2 linked regions of the Pararoseomonas sp. SCSIO 73927 genome follow. The protein of the gene in region 2 binds, or shares a complex with, the protein of the main gene of each other region. Links are inferred from orthologs where the notes say so. Each region holds a gene or a part of one and is shown on either strand. Other genes may lie near its edges.

Region 1 (6,957 bases), 3.5 Mb from region 2 along the record:
GGCTACGAGGCGATCGGCTGGGCCGGGATCGCGGTGCCGGCTGGCACGCCGGAGGCGGTGGTGAACCGGGTGAATGCCGATGTTACGGCCCTGCTGCGCGACCCCGCCTTCGCCGCGCGGGTGGTGCAGCTCGGCGGGGCGCCCGCGCCGCAGAGCGTGGCGGAAGCCAACGCCTTCGTCCGCGCGGAGATCGCGAAGTGGCGGGAGGTGGCGCGCAACGCCGATGTCCGGCTGGACGGGTAGGGGGCTGTGACCCGGCCGCCACATCGGGCGGCGGGTTTCCATCCGGTGGCCGCGGAGGGGCCGGGGATGCGGCAGAATGGGGCATGGCCTGGTTCCGCCCCCTCCACTCCGCCCTTCCCCTGGTCGCTCTCGGCCTGCTCGCCGCCTGCGCCGGTACGCCCGCGCCCGCCCCGCAGGCCTACGCACCCGGGGCGGGGTATGACACGCCTCCTTCCGCCGAGGCGTCCGTGGATGATCGCGCCGCCAGCCGGGCGGCGGCCCGTGCCTACCGCGCCGCCGCCGCGCGCCGCCGCTACAATGTCCCCGGCTCCTCCGGTGATCCCTGGGGGCCGCACATCCGGGAGGCGGCGAACCGGTTCGGGGTGTCCGAGGGCTGGATCCGCGCGATCATGCGGCAGGAATCCGGTGGGCGGATCAACGGCTCGGATGGGCTGCCCATCACCTCACCCGTCGGCGCCATGGGGCTGATGCAGGTGATGCCGCGCACCTATGAGCGGCTGCGCGACGAGCACGGGCTGGGCGAGGACCCCTACGACCCGCGAGACAACATCCTGGCCGGCGCCGCCTACATCCGGGCCATGTCGGACCGCTTCGGCGCGCCGGGATTCGTGGCCGCCTACAATGCGGGGCCGCTGCGGGTGGAGGGGGTCCTCTCCGGCGCGATGATCCTGCCGGACGAGACGATCAACTACCTTGCCAAGGTGGTGCCGAACCTCGGCACGCCGGTGGCGATGGACGGGGTCTGGGCGGAGGCCGCCGGCTCCTACTCCGGCACACCCTACTCCGGCACACCCTACTCCGGCGGCTACCGCACGGGGGTGATGGCGGTCTCCGACGACCCGAGCCTGCGCGCCTTCGAGGGCGGCGGGCTGGTGACGCCTTCCGCGCCGACGGGGAGGACCTACTGAGGCGGGGCGCCCTGCCTCACACGTAGAGCGCGCGGGTGCCCGGGGCGGCCTGCCGGGCACGCTCCGCGAAGCCGGCGTAGAAGAAGGGGAGATTGTCTGCGGCGTCCCCGCCCAGCCGGCCGCGCAGCTTGTCCCAGGTCATCAGCGCGACGTGGAAGGCCGGTTCGCCGACGACGAGGACGGGCTGGTCCCGCGCCTCGTGCCAGAGATAGGCACCGCCGAACTCGGCGCGGCCGACCTCGAGCAGGTAGCAGCCGAAATCCTGGACCAGGCCCGTGATCTCGGCGGGCGTCAGCTCGGTGGCCCAGTGGGCGGCCTCCCCGGCCATCTCCTCCACCGTCTCCAGGCTCGCCGGGGTGAAATCCAGCGGCGCGCCCCCGCCGCGCTGGCGGGACAGCGCGACGAGCTTCGCCGCGGAGCGGGCGATGGAGGCGGCGAGATCCTCGGCCATGCGCCGCGCCTAGCCCGCCTTCTTGCGGCGCGGCGCCCCGCGCGACGCCGTGCGGGTGGTGCGCTTGTCCGGGTCGTAGCCGCCACCGCCGGGACCTAGCGGCTTGGGTTTCCAGTCCGCCTTGGCGCGCGCCTCGTGGCCGGAGGGAGGAGGGGCGTCGAGGCCCAGTTCCAGGTTCTCCAGCCGCTTGATCTCGTCGCGCAGGCGGGCGGCGGTCTCGAACTCCAGGTCGGCGGCGGCGGCGCGCATCCGGCGCTCCAGCTCCGAGATGCTGGCGCGCAGGTTGTGGCCGATGAAGTGGGAGGAGGCGTCGTCCTCCACCGCCTCCACCGTGACGTAGTCCTGCTCGTAGACGGATTGCAGCACGTCCGCGATGTCGCGGCGGATGGTCTGCGGGGTGATCCCGTGCTCCGTGTTGTAGGCCACCTGCTTGGCGCGGCGGCGATCGGTTTCCTCGATCGCGCGGCGCATGCTGTCCGTCATGCGGTCGGCGTAGAGGATCACGCGGCCCTCCGCGTTGCGCGCGGCGCGGCCGATGGTCTGGATCAGCGAGGTGGTGGAGCGGAGGAAGCCCTCCTTGTCGGCGTCCAGGATGGCGACGAGGCGGCACTCCGGGATGTCCAGCCCCTCGCGCAGCAGGTTGATGCCCACCAGCACGTCGAAGACGCCGCGGCGGAGGTCGCGGATGATCTCGATGCGCTCCAGCGTGTCCACGTCGGAGTGCAGGTAGCGGACCTTGATGCCCGTCTCCGTCATGTACTCCGTCAGGTCCTCGGCCATGCGCTTGGTGAGCGTGGTGGCCAGCACGCGGCCGCCGGCGGCGATCACGTCGCGGCACTCGGCCAGCAGGTCGTCCACCTGGCCCTCCACGGGGCGGATCTCCACGGGCGGGTCGATCAGGCCGGTGGGGCGGATGACCTGCTCGGCGAAGGTGCCGCCGGTCCGCTCCATCTCCCAGGCGCCAGGGGTGGCGGAGACGAAGATCGTGTCGGGCCGGAAGCTCTCCCACTCCTCGAAGCGCAGCGGGCGGTTGTCCATGCAGGAGGGCAGGCGGAAGCCGAAATCCGCCAGCACGGACTTCCGCGCGAAGTCGCCGCGCGCCATGCCGCCGATCTGGCCGATGGTGACGTGGCTCTCGTCAACGATCAGCAGGGCGCCCTCGGGCAGGTACTCGAACAGGGTCGGCGGCGGCTGGCCGGCGCCGCGGCCGGAGAGATAGCGGGAGTAGTTCTCGATGCCTTTGCAGACGCCGGTCGTCTCCATCATCTCGATGTCGAAGGTGGTGCGCTGCTCCAGCCGCTGGGCCTCCAGCAGCTTGCCCTCGGATTGCAGGCGGGCGAGCGTCTCCCTCAGCTCGATCTTGATATCCTTGATCGCCTGGATCAGCGTCGGGCGCGGCGTGACGTAGTGGCTGTTCGCGTAGATCGCGACGCTCTCCATCTCCCCCGCCACCTCGCCCGTCAGCGGGTCGAACTCGCGCAGCCCGTCGATCTCGTCCCCGAAGAGGGAGATGCGCCAGGCGCGGTCCTCGAGGTGGGAGGGCCAAACATCCACCGTCTCCCCGCGCAGGCGGAAGGTGCCGCGCTGGAAGGCGGTGTCGTTGCGGCGGTACTGCAGCTCCACGAGTGCCTTCACCAGCACGTCGCGGTCGATCCGGCCGCCGAGCTGCAGCTTCACGGTCATGTTGCCGTAGGTCTCGACCGAGCCGATGCCGTAGATGCAGGAGACGGAGGCGACGATCACCACGTCCCGCCGCTCCAGCAGCGACTGCGTGGCCGAGTGGCGCATCCGGTCGATCTGCTCGTTGATCTGGGCGTCCTTCTCAATGTAGGTGTCGGTGCGCGGGACGTAGGCTTCCGGCTGGTAATAATCGTAGTAGGAGACGAAGTATTCCACCGCGTTCTCCGGAAAGAAGGACTTCATCTCCCCGTAGAGCTGGGCCGCGAGCGTCTTGTTCGGCGCGAGGATCAGGGTCGGCCGCTGCACCGCCTCGATCACCTTCGCCATGCTGAAGGTCTTGCCGGAGCCGGTGACGCCGAGCAGCACCTGGTCGCGCTCCCCGCGCGCGCGCAGGCCTTCGACCAGATCCGCAATGGCCGTGGGCTGGTCGCCCGCCGGCTCATAAGGAGAGACGACCTTCAAGGGCTGGCCGCCCGCCGGCGCGGGGCGGCGGATCGGCTGGAACAGGACGGGCGGCAGGGTATCCATGGGCCGTGAACATAGGGTGGACAGCGGCCGGTTACAGCAGGATTCCGACTCCCGGCCGGGCGACCGCGGCAGGGCGGGGATGACGCCTCCGTGACCCCGGGCTAAGGTGGCGGTGCTGCGGGCTCCGAGGTGAAAGCAGGGGCGTGCAGCAAGGGCCGGGTTAGCACAGCGGTAGTGCAGCGGTTTTGTAAACCGAAGGTCGGGGGTTCGATCCCCTCACCCGGCACCATGCTGACCCTCACGCCCCACTTCTCCTGCCCCGTGAACCTGGAGGCCGGGGTTGGAGCGCTTCAGTCGGCCTGCGGGCGCGGGAACCGCCCCTAGAGGCTGATGAGCCGGTAAAAGACCTTCGCGGTCAGGATCAGGACGGTCAGGAAGACGAGGCCCGCCACGGTGAGGGAGGCCTGACGATCGGAGCCGACCGCGTCCAAAAGCCTGTCGATGGCCCGGATCAGCCGATCGCCCGCCTGGTCGGTCAAACGCTCCAGGCGGGCTCTCCGAATCATGCTGGGATCATACAGGCGATGGCGGCGCGTGGCGATGCGGGCCGGGGAGGTTCCCGGTCCGCAAAGCCCGGCCCGGTCCGGCGTTCACCCCTGGTCAGCAGCCAGGAGAGTCGGCGGAATGGATGAAGCGCAAGGCCGTAAGCACATGGCCAAGGTGGATCTGCAGATCGGGCGCGCCGTATCGGCCAGGGCGGAAGTCCATATCTCCTCTGGAGGCCTGATCGCGATCGGGGCCCTTGTGTCCAGCATCATCCTGTCCGTGGCGCCGCTGGTCTGGGCGGCGCGCCGGCGCCCCTATTGAGCACCGGCAGAGCCGCATCCGGATCGGGCGAGGTGGAAGTCGTCCAGTAGCCCGGCCCGATTGGGAAGGGCCGGTCGGCCTAACTGGAGAGGTCGGTATCCCGTCCCAAGGCTGGCGTTGTGGCCCATAGGCGCGGGTCCGTTACTGGCCGACGATACATTGCCCCCTGGCGCCCCGGGGAGACCCCGGGCGCGGCAGGGTCAGGCCTCCTGCGGAAGGCGGGGCAGGCGGCGGAACTCCTCGAAGTGGTCGAGGGAGATGCGGGCCACCACCTGCGCGGCCACGAGGCCGGCGAGAGCGAAAGCGGAGACGATCAGCATGGGACAGATCCTTTTATCTGTTCCTCCCTATCCCTGCGATGAAGGTGGATGCTGCGGTGCAACATGTCCATGGCTTAATGCATGCATGGCGCGGAGGGCTGGCGTGCCCGGGGTGCCGGGGCGGCGTGCAGCCAGGGTCAGGCGTTGCCGACCGTGGCGAAACCGTCCCGGTTCGTCGCGCGCACCACGGCGGCGAAGAGGCGGAGCGCCTCCGGCCCGCCCTGGTCGAGCAGGGTGCCGCCATCCATCTCGGCGGCCAGAAGCTCCGCGTGCTCGGCCAGGGTTTCCGCCGCGCGCCGCAGCGCCTCGCGCGAGAGGGTGAGTTGCAGGTCGTCGGGCAACTCGTGCCAGGCATTGGGGGTGGCCGGGACTTCCCCAAGGCGGCGGGGGTTGGGCTGCATGAAGGGTTTCCTCCTCCGCGAAGCCCTCCTGGCACGGTACGGCCCCTCTCGGGTGCCCGGGCCCAGTCTGCGTCGGCCCGGGTTAACGGCAGGTGATCAGAGCGGGGCCATCAGGCCCGGCGCAGCTCGTAGAGAGCGACGGCCGCGGCGGAGGCCACGTTGAGGCTCTCCATCGCCTCGGTGATCGGCAGCCGCACCAGCTCGTCGCAGGTCTCGCGCTGCAGGCGGCGCAGTCCGCCGCCTTCCGCCCCCAGCACCAGCCCTACCCGGCGGTCCGTGGGCTTGGCCTCGGCGAGGGTCCGCCCGGCCTCCCCGGCCAGGCCCATCACCCAGGCGCCGCCATCCTGTAGGTGGCGGATCGCGCGGGCCAGGTTCACTTCGCGCACCATCGGCACGATCTCCAGCGCGCCGGAGGCGGCGCGGGCCAGGGCGCCCGTCTCCGCCGGGGCGTGGCGGTCCTGCACCACCACCGCCGCGGCGCCGAAGGCGGCGGCGGCGCGCAGGATGGCGCCGACGTTGCGCGGGTCCGTCACCTGGTCCAGCAGCAGCACGGGGCCGTCCGAGGCCTTCAGCGCGTCGTCCAGCCCGATGCCCGGCAGGGGCTCGGCCAGCAGGGCGGCGCCCTGGTGCACCGAATCCTCCGGCAGGAAGGTGTGGAACCGGGCGCGGTCCTCCACCCGTTCGGGCTGGAGCTTGCGGGCGGCGATCGCGCCCTCCGGCAGGCGCTCCTTCAGCGCCGCCTCGGCATCGGCCGTTAGCAGCAGGCGGCGCAGGCGGCGGCGGGGGTTCAGCACCGCGGCGGCTACCGCGTGCAGCCCGTGGAGCCACAGGGTGTTGGCGGGGGCGCGGTCCTCCTCCCGCCGATCGGGACGCTGGACGTCCGGCCGGCCGCGCGGAGGGGCATCGCGGCGCGGCGGGAAGCCCGCCTCATGCCGGGATGCCCCATGCTGCGACGTTTCTGGCCGGAAGGATTCGGAGCGGGCGGAGTCAGGGCGTGCCGCCTCGGCCCGCGGGCCGGGCCGGGCCTGGCGCGGGGCGACGGGCGGCTTGCCGGGCGCCCTCTCGCCGGGGCCGGCCGGCGGCTCGCCGCCTTTCCAGCCGCGCTTGCCGTCGAAGGCGCGGGGGCGGCTGGGCTTGCCCGTGCCGGGGCCGCCGGGGGTGTTGCCCGGTTGATGGGGCGAGCGGGGGCCTTGGGGCCTGCGGGGCGGTGACATGGCGGCATCCTGCAAATCGCGGCGCCCGCCGCAAGGCATCCTAACGGTGCGTGCAGGACATGATCCACATGCGTTGACAGGCCCGCCGCTTCTCGGATAGTCCCCCGGCTCCCGCCCGTCAGGGTTGGGGACACCCTGTGGAGGGGTGCCCGAGTGGCTAAAGGGGGCGGACTGTAAATCCGCTGGCTCGCGCCTACGTTGGTTCGAATCCAACCCCCTCCATGTGTCCCATCCCCCTGGTGGTGCGGTGCGCGCGCGGCGGTCCATCCCGGACCGGCGGGTTCGGTCGGCGGGTGTAACTCAATGGTAGAGTTCCAGCCTTCCAAGCTGGCAATGCGGGTTCGATTCCCGTCACCCGCTCCAACCGCGTTGCATGGCGGCCCGGCCTTCCCACGGGCCTGAAAA
Region 2 (12,091 bases):
TCCGCACACCGCGGCTCACGCTGCTTCCGGTCGGGAAGGAGAACCTTCCCGACCTCATCCGCCTGAAAGGCGACGACGAGGCCTTCGGCCTTATGCTTCATGGCACCCGCACGCCCGAGCGCGCGCGGGAGGAGCTGGAGGACGACATCGCCTTCTGGGAGGTGCGGGGCTACGGCACCTGGGCCGTCCACCGCACGGAGGATGGCGAGTTCCTCGGCATCACCGGGCTGATGGAGCGGCCTGACGGCCGCGGAATCGCCCTGCGCTACGCGCTGTGGCCGCACTGCCGCGGCAAGGGCTACGCGCGGGAGGCGGCGAGGGCCGCGCTGGAGTTCGGCCACGCCGCCGGGCTGCGCCGGATTATCGGCATCGCGCGGGAGAGCAATCTCTCATCCCGCGCGGTGATGGAGGATATCGGCATGGCCGAGGCCGGCGGGTTCCAGCACCAGGGGAACCCGATGATCGTGTTCGAGAGCCTCAGCGCCGCCTGATCCAGAGGGTGACGAACATGACCGCGATCATGATCGTCACCCCGACGCGGTTCTCGGCAATCCATTGCAGGGCGCGCTCGATGGGCATGGCCCGCTGTAGCGGCGCGCGGCCACCCCGTGCAACCGTTGATCCCGCCCCGCCGCCGCCGCATCCTCGCCACGCCAGCGAAGGACCCGCGCCATGCCGACCCTCCCCGAGATCGACGCCCTGCACGAGGAGATGACGGCGTGGCGCCGCGACTTCCACGCCCATCCCGAGATCGGCTACGAGGAGGTCCGCACCTCCGGCATCGTGGCGGAGAAGCTGGAATCCTGGGGCATCGAGGTCCATCGCGGCCTTGGGAGGACAGGCGTGGTCGGCGTGCTGCGCGGCAACCGCCCGGGCAACCGCGCCATCGGCCTGCGCGCCGACATGGACGCCCTGCCCATGCCGGAGCTGAACAGCTTCGCCCACCGCAGCACCAACCCCGCCGCCATGCACGCCTGCGGGCATGACGGCCACACCACCATGCTGCTCGGCGCCGCGAAGCACCTGGCCGCCAAGCGGGATTTCCCGGGCACCGTCCACTTCATCTTCCAGCCCGCCGAGGAAGGGCTGACCGGCGCCCTCTCCATGGTGAAGGACGGCCTCTTCACTCGCTTCCCCTGCGACACGGTCTACGGCCTGCACAACCACCCCAGCATGCCGCTGGGCACCGTCGCCGTCCGCCCCGGCACGGTGCTGGCCGCGGTGGACTACTTCGTGATCCGCCTGATCGGCCGCAGCAGCCACGGCGCGGAGCCGCAGAACGGTCTCGATCCGCTGCCCTGCGCGGTGCAGATCTACAACGCCCTCCAGACCCTCGTCTCCCGCCGCACCTCCCCGCACGACACGGCGGTGGTGAGCGTCGGCCAATTCCACGCCGGCACCTCCGATATCGTGCTGCCGCAGGCGGTTGAGATGCGCGGCACCATCCGCACCCTCCTCCCGGAGACGCATGACCGCTTGGCCACGCTGTTCCGCGAGATCGTGGAGAACACCGCCAAGGCCCATGGTGTCCGGCTGGAGCTGGAGCACAACTACTCCTACCCGCCCACCATCAACACGCCCGCCCAGGCCGCGCTGGCGGCGGAGGCCGTGGCCGACGTGGTCGGGGCGGAGCGCATCAAGGCGGACCTGCCCTCCCTCACCGCCGGAGAGGACTTCGCCTACATGCTGCACGAGGCGCCGGGCGCCTTCATCCTGATGGGCCAGGCCGGGGCCGACGAGCACACGAGCACCCCGGTCCATAACGGCCGCTACGACTTCAACGACGACCTGCTGCCGATCGGAGCCAGCACGCTGGTGCGGCTGGTGCAGCGGGAACTGGCGGAGAGCTAGTTCTTCGCCTCCGGCCTGTGGCCGGGAAGAGGAAGAAGGAATTCTTCCTCTTCCCGCACCTCTCACCATCATCTTCATCTGGTAGTTGGTTTTGCCCGGCTGCCGGTGCGCCTCGGGTCCAAGACCCGAGGCGACTGTAAGGGCAGAATCAGCCCCGTCGAGCAGAGACCCAATCTCAGGGCCGCGCGGCGGCAGCTGGAAGGGGATGCAAGGGCCTCAGGCCCTTGGATCGGGACAAACGCTTCGCGGTTGCCAAGGAGGCAGGGGGCGGAGCCCCCTGGGGCCGATCAGCCCCCTTCGCGGGAGGAGAGCTGCGATACCTGCTGGCGCATCGCGTCCAGCAGGGCGGAGACGCGGCCACCGTTGCGCCCGATGACGGAGGCGTACTCGCTGCGCGTGGTCAGGCGCAGGGAGGTGCCCTCGGCGATCAGGTCCACGATCCGGGGCTGCCCGCCCACCTCGCTCACGCGCCAGTCCAGGGAGACGGGGCCGCCATTGGGCCGCTCCACGATGGTGTTCACCAGCGCGTCGTCCTCCGTCCGCTGCTGGCTGCGGCCGAGGGAGAAGCGCACCCCCTGGTACTCGCCGAAGCGGGCGGAGAGGTTGCGGATCAGCACCTCCTCGAACAGCCGCATGTACTGGGCCTGCTCGTCCGGGGTCGCCTGGCGCAGGTAGCGCCCGAGGATGAAGCGGCCGACCCCCTCCACGTCCACCGCGCGGCGCAGCACCGCCGCCACCTGCTCCCGCCGCTGCGCCACGGCGCCGCGACCGTTGATGGCGGCCACGAGCTCCTGGCCCGTGGACTGGATGAAGGCGGCCGCGCGGGCCGTGTCCACCGGCTGGGCAAAGGCGGGAAAGGCCCGCGCCGCCACCAGGGCGGCGCCGGCGGCGAGGAGGGTGCGTCGTGCGATCATCTCGTCCGGGATCTCGTTCTGCTGTGCGGCACCGGCCGGCCCTTCAGGGCCGCCCGTCCGCAGGTGGTGCGCTGGCGTCGCCGCCTCAACGCCCCCTGAACGCGAGCGGGCGGGTTCCGTTCCGTGCGACCCGCCGCCCGCTGCGCGGCTCAGCCCGGCGTGGCTCCGCGCTCAGGGCTGCGGCGAACGGGGCGTGGTGTCCGGCAGCCCGGTACCAAGCCCCTGCGGCGCGGCGGGGGTGGCGGCCGGGGTATTGGCGATCTCCCGCGCCCGCTGCTGGCGATAGGCGCTGCGCAGCGTGGCGTAGGGATCCAGGCTGGTGCGCTGGACGTCGTCCAGCGGGTCCAGCAGGGATTCGCGGGTGCTCACCACCGTCACGCCCGCGCGGACGCCGTTGGCGATGTCCATGGCGTCCGGGTGGCCGAAGGTGAGCCAGGTGAGGGGATCGGCGGCGATCCCGGCCGCGAAGCCCAGCAGGTCGCGCGGGTTGCTCGGGCCGAGGAGAGGGATGAAGAGGTAGGGTCCTTCCTCGATTCCCGCCACGGCGAAGGTCTGGCCGAAATCCTCCGTGTGCGGCGGCAGGCCGAATTCCCGGGCCACGTCGATGAAGCCGCCGACCCCGAGGGTGGAGTTCAGCAGGAAGCGCCCCAGCGTCTCCCCGAAGCGCTGCGTCTCGCCCTGCAGCGCGTCGTTCATCGCCACCACGGGGCTGCGCAGGTTGCTCAGGAAATTGGAGATGCCGGTGCGGACGGGCTGGGGCAGCACGGCGCGGTAGCCGATCGCCACCGGGCGCAGCACGACCGTGTCGATCGCCTGGTGCACGTCGTACATCGCGCGGTTGAAGGGCTCGATCGGGTCGTTGGTGGCCCGGAACTCCTCCACCGCCTCCCGGTCATCCGCCGGGGGGCGCGTGGCGCAGCCGGACAGGGCGGCGCCGGTCAGAACGAGGGCGAGGGCGGCCGGTGCCAGGCGGGGCAGGATGAAGGGGCGCATGATTCCAGGGCTCGGTTCAGCCTCCACTTAGCACCCGCGGCAGGGCGAGTGAACTGCCCGGTTCAGTATGGCGGTTCTGCTGTACGCACCGTCGCGTGATCGGCTGTTCGCGCCCTGCGCAGCGGGTAGCGGCGATCTCCTGGTCTGCCGCGGCCATCGCGCATCGCCGCTGCCGGCCGTCCGCGTTAGAGGGCGTCCGGGGAGGAGCTTTCCCGCGCGGAAGCGGCGGAGAAAATTCTGACTCTCGGATGATGGCCCGGTTGATGGAAAGGACAGCAGGGTGACGGAGGCGTGGATCCTGGCAGCCGGCTTCGTCGGGGGCGTGGCGGGTGGGGCAATCGGCGCCCGGCTCGCGGCCGCCGCGGCCTGGAAGGGCGGCCTCATCGCGGGCCTCGCCACCATCCTGCAGTTCGCCGTCGCTTCAGCGCTGGACCTTGAGGGGATCGTCCTCGTCTCCCTCCTCTACCTTGTCGCGGCGGGCCTCGTCGGCGGCCGATGGGGGCTGGGACTGACCGGCCGGCAGATCTCCATTGTGGTGATCGGCAGCTTCCTCTTCGCGGTCATGGCCGGCTTCGCGGCCATCCGGCTGACCGTCACCCCAGTCGAGGGATAGGTGGACTCTTCAGGCCTCGACACGCAGCCGCCGGTAGACAGGCCGCAACAGGAACGGGCTCAGGAACAGCGGAAACTGGCACAGCGCGAAGAAGAGCAGCACCTGCGGGTCCGTCGCCGCCGGCAGCACCGCGAAGTACAGCGCCATGTTCCGGTTGCCGGAGAGCAGCCCGGCCGAGAGCGCCACCCTCTGTCCCGCCGGCCGGAATGCCAGCGCCGTCGCCGCGTTCAGCCCGAAGGACCCCGCGAAGGCCAGCGCCAGCCCGCCCAGCACGAATCCCGGCGCCGCCAGCAGCCGCGCCAGCACCCCGTCCATGATCCCGAAGCCGTAGAGCACGACGAGCAGGACCACCGTCCCGTCCACCGCCCGCCCCCAGCGGTCCAGCACCGCCGGCGCCACGATCCGGCGGATGAGGACGGAGAGGACCAGCGGCAGCCCGACCACCAGCATCAGCCGCCCCATGAGCGCGGGGATGGAGATGGCGAGGTCGATGCCCAGCAGCCCGAGGGCGAGGGGAGGGGCCGTGAAGGGGATGAGGAGCGTGGAGAGCACCGCCACGACGAGGGAGATCTCCCCGTCCAACCCCACCAGCCGCGCGAAGGCGGGGGAGGAGGTGGCGGCGCAGCCCGTGGCCATGATGACCAGTGCCGCCCCCAGGGGCCCGTCCATCCCCGCCAACCACGCCGCGGCGAAGGCCAGGACCGGGCAGGCCAGCAGCAGCCAGGCCAGCAGCCCCGCCACCAGGACGGGCCGGCGCAGATAGGCCAGGACCTGGGCGGGATCGACCCGCAGCAGAACGAGCGTCATCAGGGAGGCGACGACGGGCGTCACCACGTCCCGCAGGGCGGCGGTGACCGGGGCGGGGGTGAGAAGGGCCGCGAAGATGCCGATTGCCAGGAGCGTGCCTCCGTTCCGGGCGGACCATTCCAGGGCAGGGCGCAGCGGCAAGCGGAACTCCCTCCGCGCCCTTCTCCGGTGGCGCGGGTTCGCGTCCCGTTCTATAGCCGCCCCCGTGTTCCCGCCAGCCCAGCCCCCATCCCCGTCCTCTGGCCCTTTCCCCGATTCCGGGACCGACTACCTCGCCAAGCTCAACCCGGAGCAGCGCGAGGCGGTGGAGACCGTGGACGGCCCCCTGCTGGTTCTCGCCGGCGCCGGCACGGGCAAGACCCGGGTGCTGACCACCCGCTTCGCCCATATCCTGATGACCCGCCGCGCCTTCCCCAACCAGGTGCTGGCCGTCACTTTCACCAACAAGGCGGCGAAGGAGATGCGGGAGCGCGTCTCCACCATCCTTGGCCGCCCCGCCGAAGGCCTCTGGCTCGGCACATTCCACGCGCTCTGCGCGCGCATGCTGCGGCGGCACGCGGAATATGTCGGGCTGACGAGTTCCTTCACCATCCTCGACACGGATGACCAGATGCGCCTGCTGAAGCAGGTGATGGATGCCGCCGTGGTGGACATCAAGCGCTGGCCGGCCCAGGGCATGATGGCGGTGATCCAGCGCTGGAAGGATCGCGGCCTGACCCCCGCCCGCGTGACGCCCGCCGAGGACAGCGACTACGCCAACAACAAGGCCCGCCAGATCTACGAGGCCTACCAGTCCCGCCTGAAGGACCTGAACACTGCCGATTTCGGCGACCTGATGCTGCACATGGCGGAGATCCTGCGGACCCAGCCCGACGTGCTGGCGCAGTACCACCGCGCCTTCCGCTACATCCTGGTGGACGAGTACCAGGACACGAACACCGTGCAGTACCTGTGGCTGCGCCTGCTGGCGCAGAGCCACCACAACATCTGCTGCGTGGGCGACGACGACCAGTCCATCTACTCCTGGCGCGGGGCGGAGGTGGAGAACATCCTGCGCTTCGAGAAGGACTTTCCCGGCGCGCGCATCGTGCGGCTGGAATCCAACTACCGCTCCACGAAGCCCATCCTCGCCACCGCCGCGCACCTCATCGCCAAGAACGAGGGGCGGCTGGGCAAGACCCTGCGCTCCGGCCGCAACGACGCGGAGGGCGAGAAGGTCCGCGTCGTCTCCCTCTGGGACTCCGAGGAGGAGGCCCGCATGGTCGGGGAACGGATCGAGCAGGCGCAGCGCAAGGGCGTTTCGCTGGCCGAGACCGCCATCCTCGTCCGCGCCGGCTTCCAGACGCGTTCGTTTGAGGAACGGCTGATCACCCTCGGCATCCCCTACCGCGTCGTCGGCGGCCTGAAGTTCTACGAGCGCGCGGAGATCCGCGACGCCATGGCCTACATGCGCGTGATGCACCAGCCCAGCGACGACCTGGCCTTCGAGCGCATCGTGAACACCCCCAAGCGCGGCATCGGCGACGGCGCGCTGCAGCAGATGCACATGGGCGCGCGGGAGCAGTCCATCCCGCTGGCCATCGCCGCCGAGCGCCTCTCTCGCACGGAAGCCCTGCGCGCCAAGCCGCGCGCCGCGATGCGCGAGCTGTTCGACGGCTTCGCCCGCTGGCGCGCGCTGATGCAGAAGGATGGGCATGTGGTGGCGGTCGCCACCATGCTCGACGAGTCCGGCTACACGGAGATGTGGAAGCAGGACAAGTCGGCCGAGGCGCCCGGCCGGCTGGAGAACCTGAAGGAGCTGGTGCGCGCGATCGGCGAGTTCCCGACGCTGGAGGGTTTCCTCGAGCACGTCGCGCTGGTGATGGAGAACGACGAGAACGCGGATGCCGAGCGCGTCTCCCTCATGACGCTGCATGCCGCCAAGGGCCTGGAATTCGACCTCGTCTTCCTGCCGGGCTGGGAGGAGGGGCTGTTCCCCCACCAGCGCGCGCTGGACGAGGGCGGCACCAAGTCGCTCGAGGAGGAGCGTCGCCTCGCCTATGTCGGCATCACCCGCGCGCGGAAGATGGCGGTGATCAGCCACGCCGCGAACCGCCGGGTTTACGGCAACTGGTCCGCCGCCATCCCCTCCCGCTTCCTCGACGAGCTCCCGCCCGACCAGATCGAGCGCGAGGGCGGCGGCGGCGCCCAGCGCGCACGGCTGGCGGATGCGCCGAGCGTCTTCGCCGGCGGCGGCATCTCCTCCTACCGCCCCCGCGTTATCGAGGCGGGCGCCTGGGAGGTGAAGGAACGCCCCGCGCGCGCGGATGCCATGCAGGTCGGCCAGCGCGTCTTCCACCAGAAGTTCGGCTATGGGCGGGTGACGGCGGTCGAGGACAACCGCCTGGAGGTCGATTTCGAGAAGGCGGGCACGAAGCGCGTCCTCGACAGCTTCGTGGAGAAGGCCTGATGTCGCACACTGACGGGCGCGCCTGATGTCGCGACACCATCCCCAGAACCTGGAGACGGTCTGGATCGAGGACCTGCCGGAGGAGGCCGTGCCCGCCGTCGAGGCCGCCTTCGAGCGCGCCTGCCGCAGCGTCGCCCTGTTCCTGAACGAGGAGACCGACACTTGGCGCGTGGAGGGCGTGCGTGAGGAGGGGACGAAGGACGACGACCTCACCGCCGCCCTGGCCCTAGCCTCCCTGACCACTGGTCTGGACCTCACGCCCCAGCGCGCCCCGGTGGAATCGGAGGGTTGGCTCGCCCGCACCGCCCAGTCCTTCCCGGAGCAGGCCATCGGCGGCCGCGTGGTCATCCGCCCCACCCACCTACCGGATCGCAAGCTCTGGGGCCGCACGGTGCTGAAGCTGGACGCCGGGATCGCCTTCGGCAGCGGGGAGCACGCCTCCACCCAGGGCTGCCTCATCGCCTTTGAGGGCGTGGCGCGCCGCATGGCCAAGCTGCCGAAGGACCGGCTGCGGATGCTGGATCTCGGCGCCGGCTCCGGCATCCTCGCCATGGCCGCTGCCTCCGCCCTGCACCGCCGCGTGCTGGCGACCGACATCGAGCCCTGGTCCGTCCGCGTGGCGAACGGGAACGCCGGTATGAACGGCCTGCGCACGCAGGTCCGCTCCATCCTGGCAGATGGCTGGAAGAACCCCGCCGTCTCGAAGGGGAGCTACGACCTCGTCTTCGCCAACATCCTCGCTCGCCCGCTCTGCGCCATGGCCGGCGACATGGCGCGCCACCTGCGCCCGGGCGGCACCGCGATCCTGGCCGGGCTCCTCGGCAAGCAGGCGAACTGGGTGCTGGCCGCGCATCGCCGCGGCGGGCTGGTGCTGGAGCGCCGCCTGAACATCGGCCCCTGGACGACGCTGGTCCTGCGGAAGCGGGGCTGATCCCATGGCGCCCCTCTTGCCTGGCGCTGGGGCGCTGCCTGCCATCCATCCCAACGGGCGCACCCTGCTACCCCACCCGCCTCAGGGCAGCGCTTGCCTCAACCCCATCACCGACCCTCGCGGGTCATTGGCTCTGTCAGCGGATGGTCGAGAGTGAGGCGATCGCCGCCTTGAGCACGGCCGTCTCCAGATCGAGCAGCGCGGACTCGGATGGCAGGGCTCGCTGCAACGCCAGTCCGTCGAGAACGGTGAGCAGGAACTGTGAGCGGGCGATATTGTCGCCGCGGGAGAGTGCGCCCTCCTCGACGAGGACCGACAGCCAGGACTGAACGCGACGGAGGGCCTGCCGCCTCAGCTCGACATAGCCTGCCCTGTGGTCGGCCGCCGCGCCCGGAGCGATGAAGGCGTGGTAGAGGTCCGACCACACATCCCGAGCTCGGTCGCCGACATCGATGGGGTTGAGCATGTGCCGGCAGCACTCGAGCAGTCGCTCATCCGCTGGAACCGTGGCGTCGCGGATCCGCCCGTCCGGCAGAGCCTCCTCGTAGAGGGACGAGAACACCGCATCGAGCAGCTCCCGCTGAGTGGGGAAATGATAGCGCAGGGTCCCCATGCCGACGCCCGCCCGCGCGGCGACGGCACGGACGCTCAGGCGCCTCTCCTTTCCCTCCTGAACGAGCGCTATCGAGGCGTGGAGGATCCGGTCCCGGGTGGTTGGCGCTTGAGGATCCTTCCGGGTCATAGACGGACAGGGCTCGCACAGCGTGCTATTGTCAATCCGCACACTGTGCTAGAGCGCTGATCGGAAGCATCGGAGAGGCCTGTGTCCCTGTCTGAGCCGCCGTCATCGGCGTGGCGCAAGCGCCTGCTGGGCTTCGTCATGGTCGTTATTTCGGTCGGAGCTCCTGTGATGACGACGACCTCTGTCGCGTCGTCGCGGGTGCGACCGCACCCGGAATCGCCGGGTAGGCAATGGATACGGCCTGCGCTTCTTTCCGCACAGCAAGGCAACGAACGGATGAGCGAGTTCAAGATCGGTGACACCGTGAGGATCACCGGTCCCGTCATGCGGGGCAACGTCGGAACGGTCGTCTGGAAGGACGACAGCGGCCAGAGATACCTCGTGCGCATCACCGCAGCGACGCAGAACTACTATCCGGCGGCGGAACTCGAGCTCTTCAGACCATGAGGAATCGCGGCGTGCCGCGATACGGTGCTGGGGCAGAACCTTGGCATAAGGGTGGCAGCCTCCGACCAAAGGCTCCAGCACCGCCCACCGCTCGTCACGTGGCGCCGGAGCACCCCGGCTCATGCTTCCAGTTCAGGCGCTGACAGGCCCCTAGGAAGGCGCGATCTCGATCGTCGTGCCCGGCCCGCAGCGCGCCAGCAGATCGACGAGCGCCGGGCGCTCGATCGAGACGCAGCCCAACGTCGGCCCCCAATCCGGCGCGGCCACGTGCAGGAAGATGGCGCTGCCCAGCCCTGGCACGGGCGGCGAGTCATTGTACCCGATCACCGCGATCACGTCGTAGAGGCCGTCCTCCCGCCACAGCTCCTCGTGGCTGCCGTCGAAGGGCAGGGTGACAGGGCGGTTGTACTCCGGCCGCCCCGCATCGTCGCACCAGCCGTCACTTGGCCGCAGCGCGCGGCAGGGCAGGGCGGTCTGCACGGGCGCCACGCGATCGGGCCGGTACAACACCTCGCGCAACGGAAAGACCCCGGCGGGGGAGGCCTTGTCGCCCTCGCGCTTCTCCGCGCGGGCACCGGCCGCGCCGATCGCGCAGCGCAGGGCGAGATCACCGGCAACAAGCTGCCCGCGATCCGGCACCACCAGCCTCTCCAGCCCTGCAGCCGCCCGGGCAAGGAACGGAAGCGCCAACCCGGCCGCACCGGCGCCGAGAACGAACTGGCGGCGCCCGTGTCGCGACATTTCGCGGTACGAGGCCCCTTCGCTTTCCGCCCTGCCGAGTTCCACGCTGCGCACTCCCTCGAGCGGATACCCCGCCGGGCACGAGGCTAGAAACGGCCTTGCCCCTGCCCGGATCACGGTCCCGTCGCCACGTCCTGCCCGGCTCGCCGAAGTCAGCGCCCGGTGGGGATGGAGTACCCGACCTGACGATTCGCAGGGTCCCAGCCGTAGAGCCGTGAGGGGCTCTCCTCGCGATTGGAGTCGATCCGGTTCGCCGTGCCCCGGCCATAGGGCGTGTCGAGAGAGAGGCCGCCCAGCCCCTGCCCGGCACACGCGCCGAGCGTCGCGGCCACCAGCAGCACCGCACCGATCCTCAAGCGCATCGATCCTCTCCGCCTCCTCTGGGATTCGGAGTGGCAGCCTACCTGTTCCCGGCGAGATGCGGAGCGGGCTTGCAGGGCGCAGGACCCCGAAAACAGCGCCGGCCCGCCGCGGCGCCTCGAGGGGGGAGGCAGCGCCGGGCGGGCCGGGCATCGGAACGGCGCGGTCGGGGGGAAATCGCCGTCCCGGTACTCGTTGGAAGCGGCCGTCAGGCGGCGGCGCGCTTCCGGAAACGGTCGTTCGCAGCGGCCGGGGCCGCCGCGGCCTTCGGGGCCTCCACGCCGCGCGCGGGCATGTCGCCGGCCAGCACGAAGGGGATCTCGGCGCGGGTCAGGCCGATATCGGCCAGCTCGCGGTCCGTCAGGGCGCGCAGCTCCGCCTCGGCACGGCGGCGCTGCATCCAGCCGGCGAAGCCGGCGAGCAGGCGCTGCAGCCCGGAAGCGAGGACGGCGTTCCGGGCCTCGTTGGCCTGACGCAGAAGCTCGATGTCGCTCAGCTGACGGATGTTGGCGGGGTAGGGCATCATCGGCGCGGGGTGCTGCACCTGGGAGATGCGGGGGTTCATGATTGTCGTCCGTTGATCGATGGCACCGGCAGGTCGCCCTTGCGACCCAGCCCCGGAATGCCTTCGGTGGAGGCAATATGGGCTTAGGAAGCGGGCAAATGGCGCGTTGTTCATGTGGCTGAGCCATGCGCCTAACGCATGGAAATCTGGGGAAACATGTCGTGGTTAACGAACTGGTGACAAACCTGCCGCAAAATCGCCTCGGTGAGTTGCGCGCCGAGATCGCGCGCGCCGGGGTGGACGGCCTCATTATCCCACGCGCGGACGAGTTCCTGGGCGAGTACGTTCCCCCTTCAGGCGAGCGCCTGGCGTGGATCACCGGCTTCACCGGCTCGGCCGGCCTCGCGATCGTCCTGCCGGATCGCGCCGCCGTCTTCACCGACGGCCGCTACACCACGCAGGTCGCGCAACAGACCGACCCCACCCTCTGGGAACGGCGCCATTTGATCGAGGAGCCCCCGGCCGCCTGGCTGAAGGCGCACGCCGCCGGCAAGCGCATCGGCTACGACCCATGGCTGCACCCGGGGGCCGCGCTGGACCGCCTCGCCGCTTCTGGCGCCACCCTCGTCCCGCTTCCCGCCAACCCGCTGGACGTGATCTGGAAGGACCGCCCCGCCGCCCCCACCGCGCCCGCCGAGCCCTGGCCGGAGGAATTCGCCGGCCGCTCCTCCGCGGAGA

The links.
Region 1: the proteins of VQH23_RS16540 (region 2) and uvrB are in contact, whole or in part, in a crystal structure (PDB 7EGT), measured with the Thermus thermophilus proteins. The link is inferred for Pararoseomonas sp. SCSIO 73927 from one-to-one orthologs. Residues at the interface, in WP_096412145.1 of Thermus thermophilus: His654, Arg656, Phe657, Gln666, Asp668, Glu669, Lys680, Arg681, Leu682, Ser683, Lys685, Tyr686, Ala687; in WP_096411307.1 of Thermus thermophilus: Glu23, Leu25, Arg26, Asp27, Gly28, Glu29, Arg30, Phe31, Arg55, Glu326, Asp327, Phe328, Glu379, Ser382, Gln383, His398, Gly400, Arg401.

What each region holds. Positions count from the first base shown.
Region 1 is NZ_CP146232.1:91-7,047, reverse strand. The notes cover bases 1,212-4,169. They hold uvrB (excinuclease ABC subunit UvrB), read right to left. Parts: upstream 3,811-4,169; coding sequence 1,612-3,810; downstream 1,212-1,611. Other genes in these bases: VQH23_RS00030 (hypothetical protein), read right to left, coding at 4,131-4,169; VQH23_RS00045 (hypothetical protein), read right to left, coding at 1,212-1,602. Also shown: VQH23_RS00055 (tripartite tricarboxylate transporter substrate binding protein), read left to right, coding at 1-243; VQH23_RS00050 (lytic transglycosylase domain-containing protein), read left to right, coding at 327-1,151; more of VQH23_RS00045, read right to left, coding at 1,168-1,211; more of VQH23_RS00030, read right to left, coding at 4,170-4,316; VQH23_RS00025 (hypothetical protein), read left to right, coding at 4,435-4,617; VQH23_RS00020 (hypothetical protein), read right to left, coding at 5,075-5,338; VQH23_RS00015 (TrmH family RNA methyltransferase), read right to left, coding at 5,449-6,552. UniProt on the Escherichia coli protein: The UvrABC repair system catalyzes the recognition and processing of DNA lesions. A damage recognition complex composed of 2 UvrA and 2 UvrB subunits scans DNA for abnormalities.
Region 2 is NZ_CP146232.1:3,509,249-3,521,339, forward strand. What follows is about bases 5,045-8,005. They hold VQH23_RS16540 (UvrD-helicase domain-containing protein), read left to right. Parts: upstream 5,045-5,383; coding sequence 5,384-7,627; downstream 7,628-8,005. Other genes in these bases: VQH23_RS16535 (hypothetical protein), read right to left, coding at 5,045-5,319; VQH23_RS16545 (50S ribosomal protein L11 methyltransferase), read left to right, coding at 7,653-8,005. Also shown: VQH23_RS16510 (GNAT family N-acetyltransferase), read left to right, coding at 1-491; VQH23_RS16515 (M20 aminoacylase family protein), read left to right, coding at 673-1,851; VQH23_RS16520 (ABC transporter substrate-binding protein), read right to left, coding at 2,139-2,765; VQH23_RS16525 (VacJ family lipoprotein), read right to left, coding at 2,937-3,758; VQH23_RS16530 (hypothetical protein), read left to right, coding at 4,039-4,371; more of VQH23_RS16535, read right to left, coding at 4,381-5,044; more of VQH23_RS16545, read left to right, coding at 8,006-8,558; VQH23_RS16550 (TetR/AcrR family transcriptional regulator), read right to left, coding at 8,695-9,300; VQH23_RS16555 (hypothetical protein), read left to right, coding at 9,382-9,747; VQH23_RS16560 (L,D-transpeptidase family protein), read right to left, coding at 9,898-10,437; VQH23_RS16565 (hypothetical protein), read right to left, coding at 10,641-10,844; VQH23_RS16570 (DUF1127 domain-containing protein), read right to left, coding at 11,057-11,413; VQH23_RS16575 (aminopeptidase P family protein), read left to right, coding at 11,575-12,091. UniProt on the Escherichia coli protein: A helicase with DNA-dependent ATPase activity. Unwinds DNA duplexes with 3'-5' polarity. Translocates on single-stranded DNA with 3'-5' polarity. Initiates unwinding more efficiently from a nicked substrate than double-stranded DNA.